2 regions of the Streptomyces hawaiiensis genome follow, and region 2 is predicted to be linked to the other one. Evidence: riboswitches for the same ligand, from Rfam matches in the RefSeq annotation. Region 2 holds a riboswitch; the other holds the start of a gene.
The links. Region 2 has a riboswitch for cyclic di-AMP ahead of CEB94_RS30150 (M23 family metallopeptidase). Riboswitches for the same ligand answer to the same signal wherever they lie in the genome.

Region 1 (4,196 bases), 1.4 Mb from region 2:
CGCGCGGCTTTGCGCCGCCCGGAGCGCTGCTCGTCGACCTCCCCGGCGGTCGTGCTGTCGTCGGATCCGTACGGTGCCATGTGTGCCCTACCTCCATGGTCGGCGGCGGCTGCCGTGTCGTCCACGCACTCGTCCCTGAGCCGCCATTCTCACCCGAACAGGTGAGGAGTGGTGTTTTCCGTGGTGTCCATCTGACCAAATCTGCCAGGCAGATACGTCAGACCCCGGGCTCAACTCCGTGTACTGCTGGGGTATGACATGGAAGGGCGGCTTCTCCCCCGACCCGTAGGGGTCGTGCGGGGAAGAGGTGCTAGCCGGCCCGGTGCACCACCGCGTCGCACAGCTCCAGGAGCGCCGTCTTCGCGGTGCACTCCGGCAGGGGCGCCAGCGACGAGCGGGCGTCCTGGGCGTAGCGGACGGTGTCCTGCCGGGCCTGCTCCAGAGCCGGGTGGGCCCGCAGCAGGCGCAGGGCCTCGGCGTGCCGTTCGTCGTCGGCGAGGTCGGAGTCGAGCAGCTCGCACAGGGCGATGTCCTCGGCGCGCCCGAGCCGGGCCGCCCGCTCGCGCAGCCGCAGCACCGGCAGCGTGGGGATGCCCTCGCGCAGGTCGGTGCCGGGGGTCTTGCCGGACTCGTGGGAGTCGGAGGCGATGTCCAGGACGTCGTCCGCGAGCTGGAAGGCGACGCCGAGCCGCTCGCCGTACTGGGTCAGGACGTGCACGACCGTCTCGTCGGCGCCGGACATCATCGCGCCGAACCGGCACGACACGGCGACCAGCGAGCCGGTCTTGCCGCCCAGCACGTCCAGGTAGTGCTCGACGGGGTCCCGGCCGTCCTGCGGTCCGGCCGTCTCCAGGATCTGGCCGGTCACCAGGCGCTCGAACGCCTCGGCCTGCACCCGCACGGCCTCCGGGCCGAGGTCGGCCAGGATGTGCGAGGCGCGGGCGAAGAGGAAGTCGCCGGTGAGGACCGCGACGGAGTTGCCCCAGCGGGTGTTCGCGCTCGCGACGCCGCGGCGCACGGCGGCCTCGTCCATCACGTCGTCGTGGTACAGCGTGGCGAGGTGGGTCAGCTCCACGACGACGGCCGACGGCACGATCCCGGGTGCGTACCGGTCACCGAACTGGGCGGAGAGCATCACGAGCAGCGGGCGGAACCGCTTGCCGCCGGCCCGTACCAGGTGCTGGGCGGCCTCCGTGATGAAGGGCACCTCGCTCTTGGTGGCCTCGAGCAAGCCTTCCTCGACAGCCACCAGTCCGGCCTGGACATCGGCTTCCAGAGCCTGGTCCCGCACGCTCAGCCCGAACGGCCCGACGTCGGTCACGAGGGGTCTCCTGTCTGCTGTGTCTGCCGGTGATTACGCGGATTGTCGATAGGTCGCTGCCCTCACTCGAGTCAGCGTATCCGGTCACGTTTCGATCACCGCCAGCGCCCGTGGTTACAGGCCGGGCGGTATCCGATCACGACCGTTATGTTTTCGATCAACCCATAAGAACAGATATTTATCGACTTACCCAAAGGTAGCGGACTATGCACGATTTGCCGTGATAGGTAGGTGAATTCCCCTTGGCGGAAATTGCCCTATCGATTCGTGATCAGTGAGTTGAATCACTTGTCCCCCTTTTCCGCCTCACCTCCACTCCGGCCCCTACCGCCTTCCCGCTGACGCCAGTTGAGCCTTGGCTGCCGCAAAGGATCAAGCGGCCCAAACACCCCCGACCAAGGTCAACCGCGCGATATGTGACTGAGGTGCTTGTTCCCGACATGTGCTCTCGCATACGTTCCGGGCCTGTCCGGCGGACGCCTAATCCTGCCGCCGCCCGGACTCCCCACCGGAACCGACTCACTCACGCAGGGCAGGAGCGGGGGACCCAGGTAAGTCGCCGGTCCGCACAGCGGCACGGCTCGGGGTGAAGCCGCGCACGGCACACAGCGCCGTACGCGGCCGGGCACCTCCCGGCCCGAACCCGACAGCTCACCTCGTAGGCGCCGGAGAGGAACAAAGCCATGGCCGGACGAGGCAAGCACCGTCGCCCCAGAACCAACCCGCTGACCCGAGGCTTCATCGCCGCCGGAACCGGCGGAGCCGCACTCACCCTTCCGCTCCTCGGCGCCACCCACGCGAGCGCCGCCGAGCCCCAGAGCGCACCCGCCGCCGCACAGTCCGTACCGCAGGCGGCCCAGCCCGCCAAGTCCCTCACGTACACCGTGACCAAGGGCGACTCGCTCTACCGCATCGCGGACAAGTACGACGTCCCGGGCGGCTGGAAGCAGCTCTACAAGGACAACCGCGCCACCGTCGGCGACGACCCGAAGCTGATCCACCCGGGTCTGAAGCTGACGGTGAAGACCACCAAGACGGGTGTCGCGAAGAAGACGGCGACCCAGTCGTCCGCCCCCGCCAAGCCGGCCGCGAAGCCCGCCGGCGGTGTCGCCCAGGCCACCCAGGCCTCCGCGAAGACCTACGCGGACAACCTGGACGGGTGGATCCGCGAGGCGCTGGACATCATGGCGCAGAAGGGGATCCCCGGGTCCTACGACGGCATCTACCGCAACGTCATGCGCGAGTCGTCCGGCAACCCCCAGGCGATCAACAACTGGGACTCCAACGCCGCCAAGGGCACCCCGTCCAAGGGCCTGCTCCAGACCATCGACCCGACCTTCCAGGCCTACCACGTGGACGGCACGTCGTGGGACCCGTACGACCCGGTCGCGAACATCACGGCGGCCTGCAACTACGCGGCCGACCGCTACGGCTCGATCGACAACGTCAACGGCCCGTACTGAGCCGACCCGCCCAGCAGTCGCTCGAGGACGACGGCGATGCCGTCGTCCTCGTTCGACAGGGTGACCTCGTCGGCCACGGCCTTGAGTTCGGGATGGGCGTTGGCCATCGCGACGCCGTGGCCGGCCCAGTCGAACATCGGGATGTCGTTGGGCATGTCGCCGAAGGCGATGGTGTCCGCCGGCCGCAGCCCCAGATGCTCGGCGGCCAGCGCCAGGCCCGTCGCCTTGGTGATCCCGCACGGCTGGAGCTCGACCGTGCCGGGCCCCGACATCGTCACCGTCGCCAGTGAGCCGACCACCGAGCGGGCCGTGGCCGCCAACTCGTCGTCCGACAGATGGGGATGCCGCAGCAGCACCTTGCTGATGGCCTCGCCCCACAGCTCGTCGCGCCGGTCGACCCGTACGGCGGGCAGGGTCGGGTGCGGCATCAGATAGCCCGGCTCGATCAGCGTGAGCCCGTCGACCCCGTCCTGGTCGACCGCCGCGTACACCTGCCCCACCTCGGCCTCGATCTTGCCGAGGGCGGTCTCGGCCAGCTCCCTGTCCAACGTGATGGACCACAGCAGCCGGTCCGCGCCGGCGTCGTACACCTGCGCGCCCTGCCCGCACACCGCGAGCCCCGTGCATCCGAGGTCGTCCAGGAGCGGCCGCACTCTCGGCGCCGGCCGGCCCGTCACCACGAGGTGCTGGGCACCGGCGTCCGCCACCCGCGCGAGCGCGGCGAGAGACCGGTCGGAGAGGGTGTCGTCGCCGCGCAGCAGCGTCCCGTCCAGATCGGTGGCGATGAGTGAATATGCGATGGGTGCGGCCATGATCAGAGAATACGGACAGCGCGCCCCTTCGTTTCATCGCACGACGGATGCCGATTGCCCGGTTGAAGGCCTCTGCACCGGTTGGCAACAACATGCTCCGCTACCTACCCGTGGGGGCGCATCGAGCGGTACCTTCCAAGTGTCCAGGGGGGACTTGATCGGGGGGTCAGGTTGAGCAGTGGGCGCATTCGCGTGGCGGGGCCCGGGGAGCTCGGCGAAGGGGAGAGGGAGTGCTGGCGTGCGCTGCGCGCGGCCTGCGGAGCACCGCGCAATCCCTTCATGGAGCCGGAGTTCACCCAAGCCGTCGGCCGGGTCAGGCCGGGGGCCCGGGTCGCCGTGGTGTACGAGGGGACGGAACCGGCCGGCTTCCTGCCTTATGAGCGGGGCCCGTTGGGGCAGGGCTGGGCGATCGGGCTCGGCGTCTCGGACGCGCAGGGCGCGATCCTGCGGTCGGGCCTGGACCTGGAGACGGGCCGGCTGCTGAGGGCCTGCTCGGTGTCGAGCTTCGCCTTCGACAACCTGGAGGCCGAGCAACGGCTGTTCGTCCGGTACGCGTCCGAGGAGCACGCCACCTACGTCATCGACGTGGAGAAGGGCTAC
Region 2 (4,196 bases):
GGCCCTGGTGGGCGTCCTGCACGAGGAAGGCGACCTCGGCCTCGTCGGCGGGTGCGGACGCGGGCGTTCCGTCGGCGCCGATCCGGTCGTAGCGTACGGTGGCGATGAACTCGCCGCCGACCGTGGCCGCGAGTCCCACCCGGTCCACAAAGTCGTGGTGCGTGAAGCGGTGGACGTCCTTGGCGGACAGGCGAGGGTACGGCGCGAAGAAGCGGTAGTACTTCGACTCGTCGGAGACCTGCTCATAGAAGCTGACCAGGCGATCGGCGTCATCAACGGTGATGGGCCGGATGCGTGCGGTACCCCCGTCGCGCAGCACCACGTCGGCTTCCCAGTGGGCGGGATACTCGTGCCGGTCCGGCGAGGTCTGCATGGGCCCCAGAGTACGGCTAGCGCCTGACAACGGCGCGAGGCAGTCTGTGGAGGGCGTCAGTCGGGTCGAGGCCGCGATCCGACGGCACCCCGGGGTGGTCTCCGAGGGCTGCTCCCGGCGCAGCTTCACGATATGGGAAACTGGTCTAGACAACCCTGAACACCGAAGGGCAGCAACACATGGCTGAGCGCCGCGTCAACGTCGGCTGGGCCGAGGGTCTCCACGCCCGCCCCGCCTCCATCTTCGTCCGAGCCGCCACGGCCGCAGGCGTCCCGGTGACGATCGCCAAGGCAGACGGCAAGCCCGTCAACGCGGCCTCGATGCTGGCCGTCCTGGGCCTCGGCGCGCAGGGTGGCGAGGAGATCGTCCTCGCCTCCGACGCCGAGGGCGCGGACGCCGCCCTGGACCGGCTGGCGAAGCTGGTCTCCGAGGGTCTCGAGGAACTGCCCGAGACCGTCTGATTTCCCGAGCGCCCGACCGGCGCACAGCGAAGGGCTCGTCCGAATTCACCGGGCGGGCCCTTCGCCATTCCCGGTCGGCACGGTCGGGAATTCACCGATTCCGGGCAGCGGAAATAGGGCCCCGGGAATTAGCCGCTCTCTTTGTATACGGCTGCCGTGTTAATGCCGCAGGCCCGCCGTGTTTACGGGATGTTGCGAGTTCCTCACACGGTCGGCGCGCTCGCCGGGGGAGCCGAGACGCAGGCGGTGCGCGCCCGTCGCGCGCTCGGTGTGCAGCGCCGTGACCGCCCGCGCGCGCTCGCCGTCCCCGCGCGCCACCGCGTCCACGATCGCGCCGTGCTCCGTCCAGGACTCCACCGGACTGACCGGTGCGTCCACGGCGTACATCCACGCGATCTTGTGACGAAGCTGGGTGAGCACCGACGTCAGCGGGGGGCTGCCGGAGGCCTGGGCGAGCGTCTCGTGGAACCAGCCGCCGAGAGAGCGCAGGTCCTCACTGCTTCCCCGGCGGGCCCGCTCCTGGCCCAGCCGGACCAGGCCGCGCAGCACCTTCAGATGCGACTCGGTGCGGCGCTGGGCGGCGCGGGCCGCTCCGAGCGGCTCCAGCAGCATGCGCATCTCCAGCAGGTCGGCGGCCTCCTGCTCGGTGGGTTCGGCCACGCACGCGCCCGCGTGCCGCCGGGTCACCACGAAGCCCTCGGCCTCCAGCGTGCGCAGGGCCTCCCGGACAGGGACCCGCGAGACGCCGTAGCGGCGCGCGAGGACTTCCTCGGTGAGCCGGCTGCCGTGCGGGTGCACACCCGCGACGATGTCGTCCCGGATGGCCGTGCACACCGAGTGCGCGGGAATACGCATGACCGACCTCCGCTTAATCCCCGTGAAACGCCGACGAGCGGCGCGTGTTCCGTGACTCTATTGCAATGAGCCGGAATTTCCGACGGCAGGCGGGAATCCATGGATATTTTTTGGACAGCCTGCCGCCCTAAACGCCGAAAGCCCCGGCTCGGGGAGCCGGGGCTTCGGGGACAGCGGAGAGGTTCCGGTCAGACGTTGACGCCGTGCGAGCGCAGGTAGGCGACCGGGTCGATGTCCGAACCGTACTCGGAGCTCGTACGGGCCTCGAAGTGCAGGTGCGGGCCGGTGACGTTGCCGGTCGCGCCGGACAGGCCGATCTGCTGGCCGGGGGCCACCTGCTGGCCCACCGAGACGCCGATGGAGGACAGGTGGCCGTACTGGGTGTACGTCCCGTCGTTCATCTTGATCACGATCTGGTTGCCGTAGGAGCCGCCCCAGCCGGCCTCGACGACGGTGCCCGCGCCGACCGCGTGGACGGAGGTGCCGGTGGCGGCGTGGAAGTCGACACCGGTGTGGCTCCCGGAGGACCACAGGCCGCTGCTGGCCTGGTAGCCGGTGGAGACGTACGAGCCGGAGATCGGGGACACGAAGGTGTTGAGGCGCTTGCGCTCGGCCTCGCGGGCGGCACGCTCCTTGGCCTCACGGGCCTTCTCGGCCGCCTCCTTGGCCTTCTCGGCCACCTCGGCGGCCCGCTTGCGGGCGGCCTCCTCGGCCTTCTGCTTGGCGGCGGCCTCGTCGGCGGCCTGCTGCTGCGCGACGGCCTGGGCGTCGATCTGCTGGGCCACGGTGTCGCCCATGGTGACGACCGGGGTGAGGCCGGTCTGCTCGGCGCTGGGCTCTGCGGCGAAGGCCGCGGGGGCGGCCACGGTGCCGATCACGCCGGTGGTGGCGAGGGCCGCGACGCCCGCCGCGCGGGCGGTGCCGCGCTGGATCCTGCTGGGACGACGGTGCTTCCCGGTGGCGCGAGTGAACGCCATGTAGTGGCTGGTCCTTTCCTTCCCTCTCGCCTACCGGGTTAGCTGACGGGTTCGGAGCAGGAAGGTCTCCTACGGACTCCCTCGCGGCTCGCGCGGGCGTCCGATTCACCCCAGGGACTGCGATGGGTCCCCGGCTCCCCTGGCTCGCGCCGTACGGGGACTCGGCGATGACTGTCCGGTGCCGCGGATGCGGCGCACTGCCTGACGAACAGCCCGGACGAAGCTAAGCGGCGCCACTTTCAATTCCCAAACGAATCCCGGCTTTTGTAGCGCATCCCACAGGGCAGACAGGCAACCTCCGTACCAATTCGGGCATAAAGGAGCCCTGGTGCCTTGGAAGGCAACCAGGGCCCCTGCGCGCGTGCCGCTACTCGGCGGCGACGACGGTGACTTCGCCGATACCCAGGGCCTCGACAGGTGCCTTGATCTGCGCCGCGTCACCGACGAGGACGGTCACCAGACGGTTCACCGGGAAGGCGCTCACGGCCGCCGCGGTGGCCTCCACGGTGCCGGTCGCGGCGAGCTGCCGGTACAGCGTGGCCTGGTAGTCGTCGGGCAGGTGCTGCTCGACCTGGTCGGCCAGCGTGCTCGCGACGGCCGCCGCCGTCTCGTACTTCAGCGGCGCCACGCCGACCAGGTTCTGCACGGCCACGTCCCGCTCCGCGTCGGTCAGCCCCTCGGCGGCGAGGGTGCGCAGCACCGTCCAGAGGTCCTGCAGGGCGGGGCCGGTGTTGGGCGTGTCGACGGAACCGCTGATGGCGAGCATCGCGGCACCCGTGCCGTCCGGGGTGGACCTGAGGACCTGGCCGAACGCCCGTACGCCGTAGGTGTAGCCCTTCTCCTCGCGCAGGACCCGGTCCAGGCGGGAGGTGAGGGTGCCGCCGAGGCAGTACGTGCCGAGCACCTGCGCGGGCCACACGCGGTCGTGCCGGTCCGGGCCGACCCGGCCGATCAGCAGCTGCGTCTGGACGGCGCCGGGGCGGTCCACGATGACGACCCGGCCGGTGTCGTCGGCGGTCACCGGCGGCACGGGGCGCGGCTCGGCCGAGGAGCCCGTCCAGGCACCCAGAGTGTCCCCGAGCAGGGCGTCGAGGTCGATGCCGGTGAGGTCGCCGACGACCACGGCGGTGGCCGTGGCGGGGCGGACGTGTTTCTCGTAGAAGCCGCGTACGGCCGCGGAGTCGATCGTGGCGACCGTCTCCTCGGTGCCCTGCCGGGGCCGCGACATGCGCGAGCCCGTCGGGAACAGCTCCTTGGAGAGCTCCTTGGCGGCGCGGCGGGAGGGATTGGCCAGCTCGTGCGGGATCTCGTCGAGGCGGTTGTTCACCAGCCGCTCGACCTCGCTGTCGGCGAACGCGGGCGCCCTCAGGGCGTCGGCGATCAGGTTCAGCCCCTTGGGGAGCCGCGAGACCGGCACCTCCAGGCTGATCCGGACGCCGGGGTGGTCGGCGTGCGCGTCGAGGGTGGCGCCCGCGCGCTCCAGCTCGGCGGCGAACTCCTCGGCGGAGTGCTTGTCGGTGCCCTCGGAGA

Region 1: linked by a shared signal. The riboswitch ahead of CEB94_RS23850 (transglycosylase SLT domain-containing protein) and the one ahead of CEB94_RS30150 (M23 family metallopeptidase) in region 2 are both predicted to bind cyclic di-AMP.

The regions. Positions count from the first base shown of each region.
Region 1 is NZ_CP021978.1:5,159,194-5,163,389, reverse strand. Features, by position in the region: gene CEB94_RS23860 (LolA family protein) at 1-80, opposite strand, end outside; gene CEB94_RS23855 (polyprenyl synthetase family protein) at 311-1,321, opposite strand; cyclic di-AMP (ydaO/yuaA leader) riboswitch at 1,832-2,001, shown strand; gene CEB94_RS23850 (transglycosylase SLT domain-containing protein) at 2,005-2,784, shown strand; gene CEB94_RS23845 (HAD family hydrolase) at 2,748-3,596, opposite strand; gene CEB94_RS23840 (GNAT family N-acetyltransferase) at 3,768-4,196, shown strand, end outside.
Region 2 is NZ_CP021978.1:6,537,612-6,541,807, reverse strand. Features, by position in the region: gene CEB94_RS30165 (bifunctional acetate--CoA ligase family protein/GNAT family N-acetyltransferase) at 1-373, opposite strand, end outside; gene CEB94_RS30160 (HPr family phosphocarrier protein) at 553-834, shown strand; gene CEB94_RS30155 (GntR family transcriptional regulator) at 994-1,689, opposite strand; gene CEB94_RS30150 (M23 family metallopeptidase) at 1,878-2,666, opposite strand; cyclic di-AMP (ydaO/yuaA leader) riboswitch at 2,679-2,843, opposite strand; gene CEB94_RS30145 (M16 family metallopeptidase) at 3,034-4,196, opposite strand, start outside.